DNA from 2 places in the Alteromonas sp. Cnat2-8 genome. Region 2 is predicted to be linked to the other one. Evidence: predicted binding sites of a transcription regulator. Region 2 holds the regulator's gene; the other holds the start of a gene.
What was found. Region 2 encodes FliA, which starts transcription of late flagellar genes. Its sites were predicted from a motif close to CTAAAGNTNNNNNNNNNNNNGCCGATA; they were not measured.
Positions count from the first base shown of each region.

Region 1: a site for FliA is predicted at 1,598-1,624, ahead of MHN00_RS11870 (VC2046/SO_2500 family protein). Genes of this name have one in related genera too.

Region 1 covers NZ_JAKREX010000004.1:210,101-222,049, reverse strand. Annotated here, with positions in the region: gene MHN00_RS11875 (response regulator) at 1-1,535, opposite strand, end outside; gene MHN00_RS11870 (VC2046/SO_2500 family protein) at 1,657-2,211, shown strand; gene MHN00_RS11865 (rhodanese-related sulfurtransferase) at 2,361-3,356, shown strand; gene MHN00_RS11860 (EF-hand domain-containing protein) at 3,415-3,657, shown strand; gene MHN00_RS11855 (transposase) at 3,963-5,111, shown strand; gene MHN00_RS11850 (hypothetical protein) at 5,098-5,454, shown strand; gene MHN00_RS11845 (2-hydroxychromene-2-carboxylate isomerase) at 5,665-6,255, opposite strand; gene MHN00_RS11840 (SDR family NAD(P)-dependent oxidoreductase) at 6,318-7,046, opposite strand; gene MHN00_RS11835 (LysR family transcriptional regulator) at 7,266-8,153, shown strand; gene MHN00_RS11830 (hypothetical protein) at 8,182-8,547, opposite strand; gene MHN00_RS11825 (hypothetical protein) at 9,270-10,034, opposite strand; gene MHN00_RS11820 (hypothetical protein) at 10,214-11,677, shown strand.
Region 2 covers NZ_JAKREX010000001.1:177,536-189,484, reverse strand. Annotated here, with positions in the region: gene flhB (flagellar biosynthesis protein FlhB) at 1-1,107, shown strand, start outside; gene MHN00_RS00825 (D-Ala-D-Ala carboxypeptidase family metallohydrolase) at 1,194-2,168, opposite strand; gene MHN00_RS00820 (L,D-transpeptidase family protein) at 2,161-3,768, opposite strand; gene flhA (flagellar biosynthesis protein FlhA) at 4,011-6,110, shown strand; gene flhF (flagellar biosynthesis protein FlhF) at 6,140-7,549, shown strand; gene MHN00_RS00805 (MinD/ParA family protein) at 7,555-8,421, shown strand; gene MHN00_RS00800 (RNA polymerase sigma factor FliA) at 8,418-9,149, shown strand; gene cheY (chemotaxis response regulator CheY) at 9,186-9,569, shown strand; gene MHN00_RS00790 (protein phosphatase CheZ) at 9,604-10,359, shown strand; gene MHN00_RS00785 (chemotaxis protein CheA) at 10,372-11,949, shown strand, end outside.

The DNA of each region.
Region 1 (11,949 bases), on a different contig from region 2:
TCATTAATGAGTTTCATTTCGGCTTTATCTTCTTTGATTGCAATTTGTAGAAGACATTGCAATAGATTAAGCGCAACCCCTGTATTTACAGGAGCAAAGCCTTGAGCAAGGGCAAACGAAGCTTTAGCACGTTCGTAATCTTGCTGCTGATAGTGTTGAATGCCTTCGCGATTGAACTGTTGATAACTGGCTAAGTTTTTCTGAGCATTGAGGGCTTGCGCATCCAGCATGTTTAAACTGTTTTGGTCGAGCTCATCCTGTCTTGAAGTTAAAAGTGCATTCAACTGTAGCGCATCATCAAACTCACCCAGTTTATACATAACGTTAATACTGTCAGGAATGAACGCGGTAGGAACTTCCGTGTACTTATCGTCAAGAAGTGTTTGTGACGTTGTTAAGTGGCGTTTGGCATCAATCAGTTTGCCGTCTATAGCGCTAATTCTAGCGTTGACGATTGTACCAAATATATCTACGTCAAAATCTCTGTCCATTTTTTGAAGATGTTCATCAAACTTTCCTCGTTGCAGGGTAAGTAATGCTTCTTGCTGATACTTATTGCGCTGGCGCTTGTCGTCTGCAAACTCTGCGACATCTAAAAGGCTTCGGATAATACCGCACCAGTGTAAACTTGTTTTGTGAACGGTTCGTTTTGATAAATCCCAGATCGCTTGGCTTGAACTCGCAGCCAGCACTAAATCGTCATTTTGCCGACCTATCTCACAGGCTTTGAAATGCCTGGGTAGGGAGTAGGGCGACAGTTTTATTGCCTCTTTTATTGCATCTAGTGCTCTGTCGCCAGATGTCGTGGCTTGGTGTGCTTGCGCAAGAATATCGTGAGCGTCTGCATTGAACCGGTTTCGCTTTAGCGTTCTCTTGGCAATTAAAATCGCTTTCTCATACTCCTTTAAAAGCAAGTAAGTTTTTCCAATAGCTATTTGCGCCCACAGTACGGGTTTTCCGTCAATGTAGTCACGTAACACATCTAGCGCTTTATCGGGTTGCTTTATACGCCAATATAGCTCGACTAATAGCTGTTCACAGTGACCTTTATAGTGGGAAGGGGCGTCAAGTAACGCTTCGATATGGTCGATCGCACTGTTTATTTCACCCTGTTCAACGAGACTAAACGCTTGCTGGAGAAACTGTCTTTTTTGCCACGCACGAACAATACGAGACTTCAGCTGAACTTGAGAAAAGGGCTTAATTAAAAAATCATCGGGTCTACGTTCAATACTGCCTAATACTATCGGTCGAGCGCTATCTGCGCTTATCAGAATGAACACCGATGTGGGACTGATAAGCCTTCGAGTGCGCAACTCTTCAATGAGCTCATAGCCATTTTTGTTGTCAGCTCCCAAGTGTAGATCACAAATGACAATATCAAACTTATGCTTTTTACATAGTGATACCGCTTGTTCAGCAGATGACTTCGTAACTACATCAGATGCGCCCATCGAATGCATCAGCCCCTTCAATAAAAGAAGGAAAGGGCGTTGGTCTTCAACAATCAGTACTTGTTTGTTGCTAAATTGCATTTCAAATCCATGAATGAGCGCGCGATTACTTTATAGGAGTATATCTAATTCTAGATAATAAGCTTAAGAAAAACATTATCTTGCCGAAAACATAAGTATACATATGAAGTTGTAAATAAGAATGTCGCAAGAAACTGTCGAAGCTCGTGAGCAAATACCTATTGACCCCAGTATATACTGGGAGCGCAGTGGTGTGCTTGCTAAAGCATCTGCGCAGGGAGCGTTGTTCTCTCTATATCTTGCTATGCAGCAACATAGTGTTGCCGAGCCATTTGAAATCGAAGCGGTAGCGTCAGAATCTGATGATAAAAGCAGCATCGAATCCAAGCTTGCATCGTTAAATTATTATAGAAGGCCATCGCTAGCCGCTAATGAAAGCGAATGGGGCAGAATGCGCGTTTTGTCTGAGTTAGTCTCTCAAGACTATGCGGCAGCAAGATTATATTTAAGTATGAATCCCTCTCCACTATCACAAACTGATGATGCTAAACGTCTACCCGACGATGTAGTAGATAATTGTAGTTTGGCAACACAAAAGCGGTTGAAAAAGGAATACGCTAACACCGTGAAGGAAGATAATACGCTGCTATACGATATCCTCTCATCACAAGATAAAGAACACTATTCACAACAAGAAAATTCGTCACACTTCACATCTTTTGAGAAAATTGCATAGCAGTTATTTCAATTCGTTATTGCGTGCCAAGTTTGGGTTGACGTGCGAGCGCTAATTCGTATCCGCCCTAGTTTTTATCATTCCTTTTTGTTATATTGCGCGCCGCATTTTTGCACTGGTCTTACGCTCCAATCAGCAAAGGTTAAAATATGTCTAAATATATTGTATGCGCAATGTATAAATTTGTTGCGCTTGAAAACTTCAAAGAAATCCGCCAACCGCTTCTCGAAACAATGGAAGCTAATGGTATTAAAGGTACACTTCTTCTTGCCCACGAAGGGATAAACGGTACGGTTTCTGGTACCCGCGAAGGTATCGACGCATTACTTGCTTATTTAAACAGCGACGAGCGTATTAATCCTATTTCTTGCAAAGAATCTCTTCACGATGAACAGCCGTTCTATCGCACCAAGGTAAAACTGAAAAAAGAAATTGTGACCATGGGCGTTGAGGGTATTGACCCTCGCAAAACCGTTGGTACTTATGTAAAACCTAAAGACTGGAACGCACTTATTAGCGACCCAGATGTTACGGTTATTGACACGCGAAACGGTTATGAAATTGAAATAGGTACTTTCAAACACGCTATCGACCCTAAAACCGAAACGTTTCGTGAGTTTCCTGAATACGTAGCGAAAGAGCTCGACCCGTCAAAAAATAAAAAAGTGGCTATGTTCTGCACCGGTGGTATTCGCTGTGAAAAATCGACGGCTTACTTGAAAGAGCAGGGGTTTGACGAGGTTTATCACTTAGAAGGCGGTATTCTACAGTACCTTGAAGATGTACCGAAAGAAGAGTCACTGTGGGAAGGCGATTGCTTTGTATTTGATAATCGCGTTGCAGTTAACCACGACTTAGAGAAAAGCCATTATGAGCAGTGCTACGCGTGCAGACTTCCAATTACTGAAGAAGACAAGCAGAGTGATAAGTATGAGCCGGGTGTAAGCTGCCCACACTGCTTTGGTACCCATACCGACGATCAAATTGCTCGCTTTAGAGAACGTGAAAAACAGGTTCAACTGGCAAAAGAGCGTCAACAAGAGCACGTAGGAACGGAAGCGCGTTTGACCATGGAACAAAAGCGTCAAGAAAAAGCAGAAGCTCAACGTTTACGCGCACTTAAAGCAAAAGAAAATCAGGCGTAGACAGCTAGAAAGAAGGGCGTTACACTCGTGCTTATTGCAGTTGAAATAAGGAATGCGAGTGAGCACTCAACTTTCAGAATCTAAAATTGAAGAAATTAGAAAGGACTTCAGCTTTTTCGATCGTGATGGCAACGGCCAAATCGATTTGCCGGAGTTCATCGAGCTTCTAACCGTTATTTCACCAAAAACGAAAGCTAGCCACGTACAAGAAGGCTTTAAGCTTATCGATAGTAACGACGACGGTTACATCGACTTTGAAGAGTTTTTGGAGTGGTGGCAAGAAGGATGGTGGGAGTACTAAGTTTAAACTTAGTAACACTTATCGTCGACTGAGGCTTTTCGACACGCTAGGCTAAGCGTGGAAACGAGGGCTAGGCCACGTAAAAGAGCCAATTGAAAACGAGTGCTTTTAAGCACTCGTTTTTTTATGTGTTGAGTTTGGTGATTTGTGTTGGGAGTGAGATATAGCTTCCTTTGGATAGCCTTCAATGTCGGCTTCGAGCGTAGAGCGGACCTTGGGACAAGGAATTTTTCCACCTCAAAGGACAGTAGACCAAACCCAACTTCATCTGCACACTGAAATACCAATCCTTGGCAAGGATACATTTGCTAGTAGCTCAATACTCTACCTATAAACGACATCGGCCAGAGCAGACATTGCTGTATCAATTAGTCGAAAGTCACTATCCAGAATTTATAAAGCAGCATTCGGATCAAGGAAAGTCGTTACCGCGCCATGTGGAAAAAGAGTTTGCCGAATTTCTTAAGTGTGGTCATCTTGAACACGGATTTTTGCGTGTTATTTGTGACGACTGCAAACATGAGAAGCTGGTCACGTTTAGTTGCAAACGCAGGGGGTTCTGCCCAAGTTGTGGGGCAAGACGTACGGCAGAGAGTGCCAAGTTGCTAGTTGATGATGTTCTTCGAGGCCACCCAGTCCGCCAATGGGTGCTAAGCTTACCTATCCCACTGCGTTTATTGCTCGCTAGATATTCCAAAGAGCTCAGTAAAGTCATGCAAATCATTCTTCGCACAATTTCCACTGACATCATCCATCGAGCAGGTTACTTGAAAAAGCAAGCCAAGACCGAGGCAGTGGCTTATATCCAAAGATTTGGTAGTGTACTGAATCTCAATATCCACTTCCACATGCTATTTCTAGAAGGCGTCGTCAAAAAAGAGCGAGGTCAAACCAAATTCAAACGAGTCAAAGCCCCTAGCCATAGCGATATGGAGCGGGTAGACAACACCATCAGCCATCGCATCGCACAATATCTGGAAAAAACAGGACAGATCCAACGTGACATGGACAACACCTTTCTAAACTTGCCGATTGATGATGAAGATAGTTTATTGCCATTACAGGCCGCATCGGTTAGTTATCGTATCGCTATGGGGCCAGATCCAAGTAAAAAAGTGTTCAGTCTACAAGCAGTTCCAGCAAAAGATTCGGAAAACTTTGGTCAACTCGCAAAGATAGCTAGATTTAGCTCACATGCAGCGGGGGTTGCTGATACCCACCAATCTGATAATCTCGAACGCTTTTGCAGATACATCGCAAGGCCAGCGGTGAGTGAAAAACGCTTAAGTCTAACCTTCACAGGCAACGTCAGATATGAACTCAAGACGCCATATACAGAAGGTACCACTCACGTTTACTTTTCGCCGATTGACTTCATAGGCAAACTTGCTGCACTTGTGCCACCACCTAGACTCAATCTTACTCGTTTTTACGGGGTATTTGCCCCCACGTGAAGAGGTCACGGCTTCTCAGCGAGGAAAGAACAGCCCTCGGTTAGCAGAACATCTGAAAGATCCAGATAAACCCTACCACGCCCGCAGTATGTCGTGGGCTCAGCGGTTAAAGCGAGTATTCAACAATGATATTACCATTTGCGAAGCGTGTGAGAGCCACAATGTCAAAATTGTCGCTTGTATTACACAGCCTACTATCATCAACAAGATATTGATGCACTTAGACAAAAACGGCTCTCCCATTACTGTCAACACATGCAGAGCACCACCGTTAGATGAAGTACTAGAACCACCGTCATTTGAAGACTTTGTCATTCAGCGAAATTTCGATTTTGGGGCTTAAACGTCCTACCGCAAAATAGAGCTTGAGCATTAATTTGTTGAGGCACCATCTTTCACATTTCACGAACAATTATTCAGTACCAATGGCCTGCGAACTCAACTATGTGGCGGACAATTAGTTCATCACTTCATTACCAAACTTCAATCTGAGTATACGAAACAAGTCTTTAATTCAGCTGGTATAAAGGGTAGTAAATAGCGTTTGTTCTTCTTATACTTTTACCATATCTTCTATGAAAAACACGCGATCTTGACCAAAGAACATTTCATCGCCCACGAACATGGTAGGCGCACCGAAACAACCTTTTTCCACTGCTTTCTGAGTATTTAATTTTAGTTCCGCTTTAATATCATCGGTCTCAATGAGTGATAAAAGCGCATCAGCGTCCAGCCCATTTTCAATTAGCACGGTCCGCAGTATTTCTTCCACTCCAACGTTCAGCCCTTTCACCCACATTGCGTTGAACAATACGGTTAGATACTTTTCGAAAACGCCCATTTTTTTGGCTGCAAAACACCCTCTCATTATGGTTAGCGTGTTAATAGGAAAGTGTGGATTCATAATAAAAGGAATACCGTAGAGCTTGGCATATCTTGGCAAGTCATACTTCAGCATATAGCGTCCCTTGGCGGCAACAGCACCGGGAGATACATTGTTTGTGGCCTTGTGTACTGCACCCAGCAGCATGGGCTCGTAAGCGATATCAGCATTGTAAGTACTGGCAATTCTTTTAAGCTCGCCATACGCGAAATACGCCGTTGGGCTACCAATGTCGAAATAAAAATCTATTTGTTGGTTCATTCAGAATTCTCTTTTTTATTTGTTAAGTGGTTAATTTATTGCTTTTATGGGCTAATCTTGCCCTACCATTTTTCTACCCATGGACGTATGTCTAATTCGAATGTCCACGCATTTCTAGGTTGCTCGTGCAGCATTACATAGTTTGTAGCTAAATCTGCAGGCTGCACCACACCATCTTTTGATGACAATGTTGCATAGTCGGGGTGATTATCTTTGATCCACTGTGTTTCAACGGCGGCATCAATAATGACGTGAGCAACATGAATATTTTTCGGGCCAAGCTCTCGTGCCATCGACTGGGCAAGCGCTCGCAACCCGTGTTTTGCACTGGCAAATGCACCAAAAGATGCGCCACCACGAACGCTTGCTGTTGCACCGGTAAAAATAATGGTGCCGCTATTGCGCTGAATCATTTTGCGCGCGGCTTCACGCCCCACCAAAAAGCCCGAAAAGCACGCCATTTCCCATATTTTGTAAAACTTCTTAGCAGTTGTGTCGAGAATGCTCATGGGCACATTTGCCCCAATATTAAAAACCACCACTTCTATAACACCAATATTGGCCTCAATGTCAGCAAATAACTGCTCTACCTGCTCTTCATTTCTGGCATCAACGCCATACCCATGAGCATCAAAACCTTCTGTCCTTAAGGTTTCAGTATAGGCAGATAGTGACTGCGCATTTCGCCTGGCCATACATACGGTAAAACCTTTCAGCGCATAAGCCTTGGCAATGGCACCACCAATGGCATCACCTGCCCCTACCACTAGGGCCACTTTCTTATCTTTCATCAATAACTCTCCACTTTAGGCAATAAATTAAAAGCAACTAGCAACAACGATGATGTTAAGTTAATCTGACCATTCGACTTTTAAAATTCATTTATTGTTAACTTAAGGTAAGTTTTACTAATCTTTAAACATCAAAAATCTGTGCATATAAGGTCAATACACGTACTACCTAGACACCTAAAACTGACTTAAGAGCAAAAAGAGTAAAGAGCGAGTACTGTGAACCCACCTCCTATCCAATGGTTACCTGTTTTTTATTATGCAGCCCAGTACAAGAGCTTTCGAAAAGCGGCTGAGCGCCTGTGCGTATCGCCGCCGGCGGTGAGCCAACATATAAAAAGCCTCGAAGCGTATTTGGGTATGCGTTTATTTAAGCGAAATGGCCCGACGCTTACGCTAACCGATGAAGGTAAGTTTTATTATCAAAGTATTCAGCCAATAATGATGCACTATCACAGCAGCTTTAATGAGTTTGATAGGCGGTTTAACAAACGCGTATTGCGCTTAAATACCCCTCTTTTTATTGCTCAAGAGCTCCTTATTCCAAACTATATGCATTTTAAAGTGATAGAGCCGAATGCGGAGTTGCGCATTTCTACTGGCACCGAATACATCGACTTTGATTTCAACATTGCCGATGCCGCAATACGCTTTGGACATGGAAATTGGCCTGAGTTAAACGCAAAACTGTTATGCAAAGTAACTGCTAGCCCAATCTGTTCAACTATTTATGCAAGTTCACATATCGATAGTCAGCAAATACTCGAAGAGCAATTGAATAACCAGATTATTCTTACTACCGATGAGAGCATTAAAGAGTGGCGACAACTGTTTCCCAACATTACGCCTAAAGAGGTTGTGGTGTGCGACTCTTACTTTTCAATTATTAAATCAGCTGAAATGGGCGTAGGTATTGCCCTTGGCATTTTTCCAGCGGTTAACAATTGGATAAACAATCAAAAGCTACAGTGCCTTACTCATCAAATGTTTGAAATAGAGGCGGGCTATTGGTTTGTTTACCCTAAACAACGCACTGACAACACACTGATTGACGCAGGTTACAAGTGGTCTTCTCAACTATTTGGTAAGTTGCCGAAGTTAGGGTGATTAAGAAGATTCCAAGCGCGCTACAAAATCAATTCCCAATACCCGTAGAATAGCCCGCTATTTTACGGGTGGCTTCTACACTGGCTTTTTGCACTGCTTGTACGTATATGCTTGTCGCATTTACCGGTGTTTCTTTGCTGTTGCCCAACAAGCTAATAACGGTGCTTATCGAACCGTCTGAACTAAAGATAGGCGCACTTACTACATTAATGTCGGGCAAAAAATCTTCTTTAAAACAGCACAAGTTGCTTTGTTTTATGTCTACTAACAATTCGTAGAACACCGCTTTTTTTATAGGCTTACCCATATAGCGTGGCATAGGTGCAAATGCAGTGAACCGAAAATTAAAGTACTCAATGAATATGGCGTGTATGATATAGATTCGGATTTTCAATGATAAGCCCCATAAAAAACGAATCAGTTTCAAATATTTTTTGATAATAAAAATTCGATAATAGATAATATCACCAGCAGCGTGCATTTCACAATTCATGGGATAGGCGCGATGTGGGGCTAACCTATCAACAAGAAAACCGTATTCTCAAGCTGCTAGCGCCAATCAAGTACGAAACCGTATACCTGTAGGAAAGCGTGTATTTATACGTCCTGTACACGTTGAATAAGGCAGATACGTTAACATTTTAGTCCTTTTTAAAAATACAACAATAAAAAACCCTCGTCTTAGCGAGGGTTTTTATATCAATCTAAATTAGCAGAAGCTTAGTGTTTACAGTAAATAAGTCGTTTAATACTGCCCAGTAAAATCAATAAGTGGGTGGAACCTTATTTTTAATAAAGATGTTTAACAAAAATCAATCTTATAGTCGAAATTTTGTCAGTAACTGCCTTCCCCAAGCTAGTACATAAGCGACAGCTATGAGCGTATTACGGTCATTCGCGCTTTCTTTTTCGCTTAAGTCTCATTTCCTTAAAGCAGATGTTCATTAATACTGTAAAGCGCCGTAACTTTAGGCCGAAAGCGGTCAAAGCGAGTTGAACCGGACTCGACCGTTGGATGATCTGATAGCTGGCATTGGTAAAACTGCTCCTCAAATGCCCGAAAGGGCTAAAAGCTGCCCCTGAAAAATGGTGTTTTTAAAACTTATATATTCTCAACTAAAGTATACTGATTAAGTATTTTCTATTTTTGACCACATCTAAATCATTATTTTTTTCGGAAACATCTATACCAATAGCTCCTTGTACTTCTTGTAGATAAACAAGCTCAGAATATGTACGTCGTTCAAATTTTTTATTTCTTATAGTTAGGCAAGAGAATTCGACTGATGTGGTTTCTGGAATAGCTGTGATTATTGGGATTGAAGCACAAGCTTTTTTAAAAGCCTTTCGGTCTGCTGAAAACTCAAGCTCTTTAAGTGTATATCTAAACAAGCTATTTTCAGATGTAAAATCAAGAAGCTTTTTAAAATCATGATAAAGTTCATTCGCGTCAGGAGCATGAATAGCAGTTTTGTATATCGGTGACCAGTCGAATGACGGAAGAACAAACCATTGCACAGCATGGCTGCTTAAAATGTAATTTTGAATAAGCTCGGAGCAATAGGTAATAATACTCGTAAGTACGCTATTCTTTTCAAATCTTTTTCTCTTTAAGTATTCTTTTATCTGAGAGTTGATTTCATTTATAAAAGGCTTTTCAACCCCACCAATCATTTTAATTTCATTGAAACCTTTTAAGTAATCGATATGCACTATTGGCGGATGACAAAAATTGTCATCGTGGTAGATTGATATTTCAAATGCAAACCTCATGGATGGACTAACCATAAAAAAGGTGCTGTCATACGTCAGGTTCTTTTTATCTCTTCGCTTTTTCAAAACACTTTGAACTTCAGCCAAGTCCAATTCAAAATAATCCATATTTCCAACCAGTTAGTTATAGTAAGGCAGCTTGATATAATACCAATTAATCACTTTTTGTTAAGCTCCCCAACACTTTAATTTTTATTAAATTATTTACTTGGTCTCTATGCTAAATAGCCCTTAATTTGCTGAAATATAACCGCATGCGATATACAATACGACCTAATCGTTATCGCATGGATAATTTAAAACCTCTTATGTCAAACAGTAAACAATGGGAAGAACATCGCGAATTTATCAAAAGCAGAACTCAAGAAAAATGGGTTGGTGATGCAAAAAACGCTCTGGACTGGTTTCTTGAAGTAATGGGAGAAGATGAATGGGCGAAACGGAAAAAGGCAGTGGTTGCTTATTTCAAAAAGCAACAAGAAAGCATCTTTCCAGAAAACGGTAAACCCCAAAAGTATTTATCTGAAAATGAGAAAGCTGTAGCATTCCATCAAGACTGGACAGCTTGGTATTTATACTTAGTAGAGTCCCTTTTTTACAGACCTTATGTAAGCCAGCCATCTCAATCCTGTAGGATATTTCCTTTTTTTTCGGCTATAGGGCGTCATATAGATTTAATCAAAAACATTTCTGGGGTCGATGATAAATTACACGAACTGTTGAGAGGTAAAATTAACCAACCTGACGCAGTACTTTTCGAAATAAGTGTAGCGTTAATGTACGCCAGAAACGGCTGGAAAGTATCTTTTATAACAGAAACTCCCCCAGAAAAATCACCAGACCTTTTAATAGAAAAAGGTAATATTAGCTTCTATGTTGAATGTAAAAGGCAGTCAAAAGTCACTGAGTATTCAGAAAAAGAGAGGAATGAATGGCTTAAGCGCTGGGATAAACTTGTTCCAGCTATGACTGCATATAATACACCTACCCATATGGATATTTTGTTCAAGGTGGAAGTTTCTGAAACAAATGAATTAGTCTTAGTATCTGCTTTCAACGAGCTTGTTAAAAATAATATGATTGATTCTGGTCACTTTCTTGAAAATGACCAAATTAAAGTGTCAGTTAAAAATATAGATATGAGTTCTGTCGACCAGCACTTTGACAAATACCAAGTGCTATGGAACTCACCTCAGATGATTTCTCTATTTGCTGGTGGCTATGAGAGTAATGGTAATTACACCCAAATTCATTCACCCAAAGGCATAAACATCGTAGGGCCAGATGATGATGAGCATGTTCTGAATTTATACTGCTCAGGAGTGCATAGTGCTTATTGTGCTAAATGGGAATGTATTTCTGACATCTCAATTGATAAAAAAGCCAAAGATGTTCGCAAGCTTCTTAGCAAAGCTATAAAACAAGCACCAGCAAACGGGGACACCATCATTCATATAGCTTACGAAACATTAGAAGGCCCACAAGTCGAAATTGAACGGCATAAAAAAATTGCCAATTCAATAAACACATTCAATTATGGCGAGAAAAATGTAAGTGCTGTTTACTGTCATGCTCTTCAACCTTCAACAGGTGTTGAAGACTCGGAATGGGCTGAAACAACCATTAGATTTGGCAGAAACGGTACAGATCCAACTAAAATATTACCTCATGATCTTTTATTAGACGAAGAAAACACGGCAATATCTGACGATACACATTGGTTGCAAGATTTATTAGCTTCATTAAAATGAGGTTATTGCAAACTAAATCAATACAGCTCAGCTTGACCTATAACCGCTTGGTAAAAATTAAAATCAATAAGCAGTGAAAAAAATCATGTTGCGCGGTTTAAAGCTGCCCTCCTGAACAGGTCGATTGACTCATAACAAGTGCCTAAAATCTGATTCTGCAGGCTGTCGCGATTTTTGCAGAGCAAAAAGTAGCACCAGTCTGCTCCACATTATAGGCGGGCGTTGTTGAACGGTAGTAAATTACTCAACGTCTCCTTTTGGTATCTTAAACA
Region 2 (11,949 bases):
AAAACAGAAGACCCCACGGGGAAAAAACTCGAAGATGCCCGAAAAAAAGGGCAGCTAGCCCGATCCCGTGAACTCTCTACGACCCTAGTACTTATCGTCAGTGCTTTTATGTTCTTGTTTGTGGGCGGGTGGATTGCTGAATCTGTTTTTAAACTTACTCAGAGAATGTTCATTCTCTCTCGTGACGAAACCTATGATATCACCCACATGTTTGGCGCATGGGGTGAAGCCTTTTCGGCAGTAGGTCCTGCCGTGCTGCTATACATGGTTGTGGCAATGATAGCGGGCATTTATGGCTCTATCGCCCTTGGCGGTTTTAACTTTACCTGGGAAGGTGCAAAACCTAAGGGTTCAAAAATGAGCCCTATTCAAGGCTTCAAGCGTATGTTCGGCATGAACGGCTTGGTTGAGTTACTCAAGTCTATAGCGAAAGTGGTGGTCATAATTGGCATGGCCATCGGAGCGTTACTGTTCTTTGAAGATGAAGCGCTCCACCTTGATATGGAGCTTTATCCGGGAAACTTCTTTCACGCACTCGACATGCTTAAGTGGGCGTTTCTTATTCTGGTGTGCGGCATGATCCCTATCGCGCTCATTGATGTGCCTTATCAAATGTATAAGCACAACAAAGAAATGAAGATGACCAAGCAAGAGGTTAAAGACGAACGGAAAAATGCGGAAGGCGACCCTATGGTTAAAGGCCGAATTCGCCGTCTGCAATATCAGGCTGCAACCAAGCGCATGATGCAGGAAGTGCCACAAGCAGACGTAGTGGTGACTAACCCGACCCATTTCTCGGTTGCTATCAAGTATGATGAGAAGGGAGTGAGGGCGCCGGTTGTGGTCGCTAAAGGTGCTGATGAGCTGGCGATGCACATCAGAAAAATTGCTACCGCCAACGATGTGCCGCTGATCCCTTCTCCCATGCTTGCCCGCGCCATTTTCTACTCCACAGAAGTGGACGATGAAATTCCTAACGCCTTATTTATGGCGGTAGCGCAGGTGCTAGCGCACGTTTATCAGTTGAAAGCGCATAGAGCAGGGAAGGGCAAGCGACCTAAGCCGCTTAAACGAGATTTGCCAATACCACCAGAATATCGACGTTAATTGCGCAGTAAACATCGAAAAGTTTTAGCGTAAATAAAGTGGGCAGTTTCATTCGGTACTGCCTAACGTTTACGTAAAATGCAGCGTTACCAGCGAGCTAAGGTTCCTCTCACATCAACATGAACGAAAGGCCCGTGCGCCGCATTAGCACCGTAAATACCAAGCCCACCGATTCTTGGGCCGAAAGCGCCTTGTTTAGACATATTTGAGATAAAGTTGGCTAGCCATACCGCATCTTCGCGGTTTACCACACCGTCTTTATTGAGGTCATCCATCACCCCATCTTTCGGTGACTGATCGATATAGAAATCCGCTGCGCCACCCCAAACGTGACGGCTGTACTGAACATTGCCAATAGCTTTGTTGTAGAACGGAGTGCGATATCCACTCATTATGGTTAAGCCTTCAACAGCATGCCCTTCGTCATTTAAGGTGTGCAGTATTTTTTCCAGTTTCAACAAAAGGCCTGCTCGCAAATGTACATATTTGGGAAATCCTTGTTGCTGCTTGGATAGAAATTGACCTAGGGTGAAATTGGGCGACAACCTTACGTCCGTTTGTTCTGGCGATACTTCAATAAGTCCTGATGGGGGTAAATAAATGGGATTGTTTTTTAAAGGCTTATCAGGATATTTACCAATTGTGTAGCCGTTTAACTTACCTGTTTTGTCTACCTTTTCCAAAGATGTCATCACAAAGACGTTGAGCGTCGCAGTTTCTCCTGACTGCGCGTTGGTGGTTTTAAGTACATAGTGCCCTGATTTCTTAGGTGCCATTATTGGCGCTTTCCCCACAACCCCGCTAACTATTGGAAGGTTCGAACTCGTCTTTAGTGCCTCACCGTTCGCATGGTGAAATTGAAAGTTCCCAGTATGGCTTTTGTTGTCAAACTCAACAGTGAACGTTTTATTCGGCATTACGAAAATAGAGAAAATAGGGTAGGGGACCGTATTTCCATTAATAGCAAGCTTAGAGTTGAGCATGTCATTGTCAAAGGAGAACGCATCACTGGCGCGCACTACAGTTAAAAGAGCAATCAGCACTAACAAACACTTACGCACGTTTAAACTCCTTCAATTTCTCAATAATATGGCTGTCCCGATTGTATGCATCGCGGCGAAATACAATGGTTCCTGCTTCATCTGCAAACGCTGTGAAGTACACAATAAGAACAGGTATAGGTTTCTTCAAATATAGTGTACTGGTCTCTTCACTTTGAAGTAATTGCTCAGCTTGCGGTATTGCCTCTGTCTGGCCTGAATGAGTGAGTACCCATTGAGACAGCTTCAAAGGGTTAGAGACTCTGATGCAGCCAGAGCTGAAGTTCCTTTCTAATTTCGAAAAAAGGCTGTGATCGGGCGTGTCGTGAAGATAAATGGCATGCTTATTTGGAAGCATGAATTTCACTTTACCAAGGGCATTGTGCGGACCGGGCTTTTGTCTGAGTGTATAGTGAAATGTACCACGGCTAACATTTGTCCAATCAAACTCATCGACAGGGCTGAAGCCGCTGACACCGGCGGGCTGGGCTTCGTAACCTTGCTCAACCAATAAAGAAGGATTGGTTTTTAATTTCGCCAGCTTGTCTTTAGTGGCTATACTGAAAGGCACGGTCCAGTAGGGGTTAAACACCATATACTTCATTGATTCAGCGAAAACGGGCGTTTGCCTCACTGGTGTACCGACAATCACAGGCATTCCCAATGTTTCCTCACCTTCAGTAAATCCTCTCAACTGAAACGAAGCAATGTTAACGCGTAAATATGTTGACCAAGTTTGATGAGGGAGCCAGCGCCAACGCTCTAAGTTTGCATCAATTCTTTCTAACCAAGAAAACGTGGTGGCATTTAATGCTTCTAAAGTGGAACTTCCCACGATACCATCTGGCTCTAAGCCCGCAGACATTTGAAACTGCTTAACCGCGTCCAGTAAATCTTTATCGAATAACTCTGAATAGGTGCCTGGCCCTAAAAGACGAGACTTCAGCAACACAACTCTTTCGCTCGTTGAGTTCAGCTTAAGTGTTGGGCCAACTGGAATTTGTGTGGTAACTGTAGAAACTGCCGTGAGTAAACTACGCTTTTTTTCTAACAGTAACTGGTATTCATGGTGTGATGGCCACATGGCCCGCAATGTTGCAGAAACACCGTTAGTTAATGCGTGATTTAGCGATGCCACAGGATCCGCTTCTCTTTGCTTAAGGAACCACTGCGAATCTGCATTGGCGGGGCTAACAAGCCCATTTAATCGATGCAGAGTTTGACTGATAAAGGCATCGGTTGCTAGTACATCTAAGAGTGCCGTATTGGCGTCGCGACTTTCGAGCATTGATGCGTGGTAATACTCGGGCGAGAAGCCATGTAACTCTGAATCAGCAATTTCATGGAGGAGTTCCTGAAGACGGTTTTCAGCATCACTAGTACCAAACCATATAAGCTGATAGCCCTGTTGAGTGTAGACCTCGCTTACCAAAACTCTATTGTGCACACGAGATGGGTTACTATTTTGTGAACCGTATATCTCCACTGAATCAACTAGCAAATTCTCCACACGCTGTCGTAAGTTAGGTTGTTTAGATGCATGAGCTACATGACTAAAAGTCAGCATGATGACAAGGCTGACCCAACAAAACGTTGCAACACGATTTTGTAGTACTACCATGAATAATCCTTTTAAAACGAAGAGTAGGCCCTAGGAATAGTGACGTAATTATAAACTGTTCGTATGTCCCTCGGATACAAAATCTTAATCGCTCTATACAAGTCACTGTAGACAGTAATCACGCATGATTACAGCTCAGATTTGGATAACTTTTGCGTAAAACACAAAGCTGGCACGTTAGTTGAAAACTCACTAGAAGATTCACATAAAGCGTCAATTTTCTGATAGAGAGACACCAAGCCATGCAGTTATCCGGTTATCTTCAGCGATTCGATAAAAATCAGCTGCAAAATTTTACCAGTGGTTTAGGCGCACCCATCGTCCTTTTGGCAATTATGGGCATGGTTATATTGCCTATGCCGCCATTCTTACTGGACGTGCTGTTTAGCTTTAATATTGCGTTGTCGCTAGTCATTATCTTGGTGGCTGTACTTACCCAGCGTCCAGTAGATTTCGGCATTTTCCCCTTGGTGTTACTTATCGCTACCGTTTTGAGACTAGCGCTTAACGTGGCTTCTACTCGCGTTGTTTTACTTTACGGACATGAAGGCGGCGATGCAGCAGGTAAAGTTATCGAAGCCTTCGGTGAGGTCGTGATTGGTGGTAACTACGCCGTAGGTATTGTTGTTTTCGCCATTCTTCTTATTATCAACTTCAAAGTTGTAACCGCAGGCGCAGGACGTATTTCAGAAGTAAGCGCTCGCTTTACGTTAGATGCTATGCCCGGTAAGCAAATGGCCATAGATGCTGATTTAAATGCAGGGTATATAGATCAAGACCAAGCACGTAAACGCCGTGAAGAGATTACCGCAGAAGCGGATTTTTACGGGTCGATGGACGGTGCGTCAAAATTTGTAAAGGGTGATGCGGTCGCAGGCCTTTTCATCATGCTGATTAATATTGTCGGTGGTCTTTTTATTGGCATGATTCAGCACGGGCTTTCATTCGGTAACGCTATAGAAATCTACACCATATTGACCATCGGTGATGGTTTGGTGGCGCAAATTCCTTCATTGTTACTTTCGGTCGCTACAGCCATTATCGTTACTCGTGAAAACGAGACCCAGGAAATGGGCAAAGAAATCCGCGGTCAGCTTGGTAATAATCAAGCCCTCTATATAGCCTCGGGGGTTCTATTTGTGATGGGTATCATTCCTGGGATGCCTCATATCGCATTCTTAGGGTTCTCATTCTTGATTGCAGGCTTTGCTTACTGGCAGTCGGTCCAAGAAAAGAGAAAGGCCGCAGAGCCCAAAGTGCCAGACAATGTGGTAAAAGATGAATCGGTTGCGCCTGAAGTGAAAGAGCTTGGCTGGGATGATGTTCAGCAGGTAGATACCATCGGATTGGAAGTGGGCTATCGCTTAATTCCTCTTGTCGATAAATCCCAAGGTGGCGAGTTGTTGACGCGCATTAAAGGCGTACGTAAGAAACTATCGCAAGAACTGGGTTTCCTTATTCCGCCTGTCCACATTCGCGATAACTTGGATTTAGAGCCCAACACTTACACCATCGCTATGCTAGGCGTAACGATAGGCGATTCCATCATCAGTCACGATGAAGAACTTGCTATTAATCCAGGGCAAGTGTTCGGTAAATTAGAAGGGCGTGCCACTAAAGACCCCGCGTTCGGCTTGGACGCAGTATGGATTAAGCCCAATAAACGGGAGCATGCACAAACCCTTGGGTACACAGTAGTAGACGCTGCGACCGTTGTAGCGACCCATTTAAGCCAATTACTCTCTAACAATGCATATCAATTATTAGGGCACGAGGAAGCGCAACAACTTCTTGATATGCTTGCCAAGCAGCATCCGAAACTGGTTGAAGGATTAGTACCAGACATTCTTCCGCTAAGCACCGTCGTGAAAGTACTGCAAACCTTATTGTTTGAAGGCGTGCCTATTCGCGATATGCGTACAATCGTTCAAACACTCAGTGAGTACGGCACGCGCAGCCAAGACCCCGATGTTTTAGTGTCTGCAGTGCGTATTGCCCTTAAACGTTTAATTGTCCAAGAAATTACTCAAGGTGCAAAAGAGATACCTGTCATAACCTTGGCGCCAGAGTTGGAACAGATGTTGCACCAGTCACTTCAAGCAGGTGGCGAAGATGGCGCTGGCATAGAACCAGGTCTGGCAGACAAGCTGCAAAAATCATTGCAGCAAGCCAGTCAGCAGCAAGAGTTAGAAGGAGAGCCTGCAGTACTCCTTACCTCAGGCATGCTACGACCCGTTCTGTCTCGCTTCTTAAAATATTCGGTTGTTGGGCTTCATGTTCTGTCTTACCAAGAAGTGCCTGACGACAAACAAATAAAAATAGTCAGTTCGGTCGGTCAATAATCTGACACTGGGTGATTGGAGAGGTTGCAATGAAAATTAGACGTTTCTTCGGCAAAGATATGCGTGAGGCGTTAAGCCAAGTTAAAGCTGAATTGGGCAGTGACGCTGTGATCATGTCAAATCGCAAAGTCGCTGACGGTATTGAGCTTGTCGCAGCCTACGACAAAGAACCTGAAGCGAAGTTGTTTACGCCGAAAGCGTCTCCACAAGCAGCTGCAAAAACACCTGGCCAAAAGGCAGTGCCTAGCTTGAGCGAAATCATTGGTGACGACGGTCCTGATAGCCTTAAAGCACTGCTAGAAAAGCAGCACGGTGGAAATAATGGCGTAGCGAGTCCCGCGCAACCTAACCAACCAATGACAGCAAATGCTAAGCACGCCAATGAAATTGCTTCGCACTTAGACTTCTCAGAAGCCTTTATTGACGACGTAGAAGCCCAGCAGTCTTCTCATGAACCAGTTCGTCAGAACGCTTTCCCAGAGCATCAAGCGTCGAGTATGGATGATACCGCTGTGACGCAGTCAGCGGAGCTTGCGCAAATCAAGGAAGAGCTAGCGTCTCTTCGCGATGTATTGCAATATCAAGTGGCCGACTTGATGGAAGCTAAAAACAAACGTCAAAAACCTGTTCATCAATATCTAATCACCCGTTTAACCGATATGGGGTTAAGCAACGCGTTAGCGAAACAGCTTATTAGCTATACGCCGTCACATTACAACGAACGAGATGCATGGGTATATCTTCTTAACCTATTGGCTAATCGCATAAATGTGACAGGAAACGATATACTTAGCGCACAAGGTGCTGTTGCATTAGTAGGACCAACAGGTACCGGTAAAACAACTACCGTTGCGAAACTTGCTGCCCGCTATGCGCAAAAATACGGTGCAGAGTCGGTTGCGATGATTACCATCGATACGTATAGAATTGCCGCCTATGAGCAGCTAGCGACATACGGAAAGATTATTGGCTGCACGGTGAGAAAAGCGCAGACTAGTGAAGAACTTGCGGATTTATTATTCCAACTTCGTCATAAGCGACTAGTATTGATTGATACGGCTGGATTTAGTCAAAGAGATAGTCGATTAATTAAACAAATTAAGCAGTTTGATAACGGACAAATGCCAAATGTTAAAAAATATTTGGTAGCGCAAGCAAATACGCAATATCCTGCTTTGCAGAGAATCATTCAAGCGTATGATGATATTGAACTAAGTGGCTGTATTTTCACAAAGTTAGATGAGTGCTACTCTTTAGGAGAGGTGCTTAGTGCAGCGGTTGAATACCAATTACCGGTTAGTTATGTCACCGATGGTCAAAAAGTACCTGAAGACATTAAGATTGCAGAAGCGAAATCTTTGGTTTCCGCTGCTGCAAAGCTTTATAAAAAGTACGGTTTGAATCATACTAGTGGTAACAACGCAATTAAAACAGCATAAGCAGTATGATTGACGACCAAGCGAGTAGCTTAAGAAAAATGAAGCAATCACGGTTAATCAAAGTAATCGCCGTCACCGGTGGCAAAGGTGGCGTAGGTAAAACAAACATTACATTGAACACCGCTATCGCCATGGCGAAGCAAGGTAAACGTGTAATGGTTCTCGATGCGGACCTCGGTCTTGCTAACGTAGACGTTATGTTAGGTTTGCGTGTTGAGAAAAACTTATCCCACGTGCTTTCCGGCGAATGTACACTTGATGAAGTATTAGTGACCGGTCCGCACGGAATAAAGATTGCCCCTGCCACATCAGGCACGCAGTCGATGGCAGAATTGTCGCCAACGCAACACGCTGGCCTAATTCGTGCCTTTAGTGAGCTGCGCTCGCAAATTGACGTGCTTATCGTTGATACAGCGGCAGGTATTTCAGACATGGTGTTGAGCTTTTCAAAAGCCTCACAAGACATCATGGTCGTTGTGTGTGACGAGCCTACTTCATTGACAGATGCGTATGCATTGATAAAAATTCTGAATAGAGAGCACGGTGTTTTCCGCTTCAAAGTTGTGGCTAATATGGTGCGCGACGTGCGAGAAGGCCAAGAGCTATTTAGTAAATTGAGCAAAGTGACAGGGCGTTTTTTAGATGTTGCACTAGAATTAGTGGCGACAGTACCGTTTGACGAGAACATTCGTAAAGCAGTGCGTAAACAAACAGCCATTGTCGATGCTTACCCAGGTTCACCGGCAGCCGTTGCAATAACACAGTTGGCGAGTAAAGCCTTAACATGGCCTATTCCAGCGCAGCCAGGTGGCCATTTAGAGTTTTTCATTGAACAATTAGTTGCAGAAAAAGCCGTAGGAAGTCAGCGTTGAACAGCAAGGCAGCCGCTTATCAACAACAAACCGATAAAGCGCAGTTAGTCGAAAGACATGCGCCATTGGTTAAGCGTATAGCGCATCACTTGATAGCGCGATTGCCGGCTAGTGTTCTTGTAGACGATTTAATTCAATCAGGCATGATTGGATTATTAGAAGCCGCGCGAAACTTTGATGGTTCAAAAGGAGCCAGCTTTGAAACGTTTGCCGGTATTCGCATTCGCGGTGCTATGCTAGATGAAATTCGCAAAGGGGATTGGACACCGCGTTCAGTCCACCGAAATGGTCGAGCGATCACTGAAGCAATTTCGCAAGTAGAAAGCGAAACAGGCCGCGATGCTAGAGATTCTGATATTGCTGATAAGCTTAATGTAAGCTTGCAGGACTATCACCAAATGCTTAATGAAGTAAATGCCGGAAAGCTGGTAGGTATTGAAGATTTAGGTGTGTCAGAAGATGTTATTTCGACAGAGCAAAATCGAGGTAGCGACGCACCACTGGAAGATTTGATGCAAGGCGCTTTCCAAAAAGCGCTTGCCCATGCAATTACGACATTACCTGAAAGAGAAGCGATTGTACTTTCGCTGTATTATGATGAAGAGCTGAACCTAAGAGAAATTGGTGAGGTTCTTGATGTAAGTGAATCGAGAGTCAGTCAAATTCACAGTCAGGCCATGTTAAAACTCAAATCACGAATGAAGTCGTGGCAAGCTGACGAAGAATAGAAATTAATAACAATTAACCCCTCACTGGAGGCTATTTTGGACAAAAGCATGAAAATTCTCGTGGTCGATGATTTTTCTACCATGAGACGTATCATCAAAAACCTACTTAAAGATTTGGGTTTTTCCAACATCCAGGAAGCGGATGACGGAAGTACTGCATTGCCTATGTTGCAGCAAGGTGATTTCGATTTCGTAGTTACCGATTGGAACATGCCTGGAATGCAGGGTATTGACTTGCTTCGCGCGATTAGAGCCGATGACAAGCTCAAGCACCTACCAGTACTTATGGTTACTGCTGAAGCGAAGAAAGAGCAAATTGTTGCCGCCGCGCAAGCAGGTGTTAACGGCTACGTTGTTAAGCCGTTCACTGCAGCAACACTTAAAGAAAAATTAGATAAAATATTCGAACGTTTAGGTTGATCCAGACGCTCACCAGAGAAATGAGGTTTACTGGATGTCAACGAATGTAAACGTTCCAATTTCGTTGGAAGAAGCAAAACAGCTTGTCACCTACCTTGAAGAGGGTGACAACGCTTCAGCCAATGCCCTATTAGAAGCGGCCTCAATGAAAGAAAACGTTGAGTTATTTGCTGAAGTAGGGAAACTGACGCGTCAGCTCCATGACGCGCTGAATAATTTCCAAATAGACGACCGCATTAAAAATCTCGCGACCGATGATATTCCCGATGCACAATCCCGCCTAACCTACGTAATTGAAGAAACTGAAAAAGCTGCTAATACTACTATGGATGCCGTTGAAGCGAGCATGCCTATAGCTGAAATGCTGTCGGCGCGCATCGAAAAGGTAATGCCTGAGTGGAAGAAGCTGATGAATCGCCAAATAGAGTTGGGTGAATTCAAGGCTTTATGCGCAGACTTAGACGAATTGTTGGAAGAAGGTTCGGCACAGTCAGCTAAACTTACACAGTTACTTACAGAAGTATTGATGGCTCAAGGTTATCAAGACTTAACTGGTCAGGTTATTCGCCGCGTTATCGACTTGGTTAAAGAAGTGGAAGACAGCTTAGTTAACATGCTTACCATGTTTGGTGAACGCGACGGTGCAGAACAAACTAAACCATCCAGCGTTAAGGCCGATAAGGTTGATGGTGTAGAGGCAGAAGGCCCTATCATTGATGCCGATAAGCGCGACGACGTCGTGTCAGGCCAAGATGATGTAGATGATCTTCTGTCTAGCTTAGGTTTTTAGGGGAGCGGGCGCATGTCGTTTGATGTTGACGAGGATATATTACAGGACTTTCTAGTTGAGGCTGGAGAGATACTTGAACAATTACAAGAACAGCTCGTTGATCTTGAGAACAATCCTGAAGATGCGGATTTGCTGAATGCAATTTTCCGTGGTTATCACACAGTTAAAGGGGGAGCAGGGTTCCTGTCTCTTACCGAGTTAGTAGAAATTTGTCACGGTGCGGAAAACGTCTTTGACGTAATGCGTAACGGTCAACGAACACTAACCCCTGAACTGATGGATATTATTCTGCAAGCCACAGATGTGGTGGTTGAAATGTTTGAACGAGTGAAAGCTCGGGATCCATTAGAGCCAGCAGATGCACACCTAGTAGACTTGTTACACAAACTAAGTCGCCCGGAATCTCCAGATGAGAATATTTTTGGTGAACAAAGCGCGCCGGCGTCAGAACCTGAGCCCGCGATTGAAGAGCCAGAATTAGTTGTTGAAGAGCCTACTGCACAGGCACCAAGTTCTGGTGATAGCGGCGGTATTGACGAAATCACTGAAGATGAGTTTGAAGCGCTGCTTGATGAGCTTCATGGCTCTGGGGCACCAGGACAGTCCTCAGCGGCTAAAAGCGAACCTGCAAAGGCTGATGCACCTGCTGCCGCTAGTGATAACGACGATATCACCGACGAAGAATTTGAAGCGCTGCTCGATGATTTACATGGCAAAGGCAAGTTTGGTGGTGAAGAAGCTGCGCCAAAGGCAAATACACCAGCTCCAGCACCAGTTACGCCGAGTGCAGCTGGTGATGAAGAAATCACCGATGACGAATTTGAAGCACTGCTTGACCAACTGCATGGCTCAGGGCAAGGGCCTACCAAGCAGGGAGCCGTTTCAAAGGCGCCAGAGCCTCCTGTAGATAAGGCAGCAACAGAAGCGGTTCAAAAAGCGAAACAAGCAGCGCCAGCTGCGCCAAAAGCGACGCCTGCTTCTAGCGCCGCAGCGCCAGCTAAAGCAAGCGCGCCTGCTGCACCAAAAGCAGCGCCTAAAAAAGATGAGAAGAAGGCGGCACCAGCTGCGCCTCCTGCTGAGACTACAGTACGTGTAGATACCAAGCGTCTTGACCAAATTATGAACATGGTGGGTGAACTCGTACTAGTGAGAAACAGGCTAATAAGCTTGGGTATCAACAGTAACGACGAAAGCATGTCCAAAGCCATTGCCAACTTAGATGTGGTAACGGGCGACTTGCAAGGTGCGGTAATGAAAACCCGCATGCAACCTATCAAGAAGGTGTTTGGTCGTTTCCCTCGCGTTGTTCGAGACCTCGCTAGAAGCTTGAAAAAAGAAATAACCCTTGAGCTTGTGGGTGAGGAAACTGATTTAGACAAAAACCTGGTTGAAGCACTGGCCGATCCACTTGTGCATTTGGTGAGAAACTCCGTCGACCATGGTATTGAAATGCCTGATGATCGTGCTGCAGCGGGTAAGCCGCGCATGGGTACGGTTCAGCTATCGGCATCTCAAGAAGGCGATCATATTCTTCTAACCATCGAAGATGATGGTAAAGGAATGGATCCTGAAAAGCTTAAAGAAATTGCT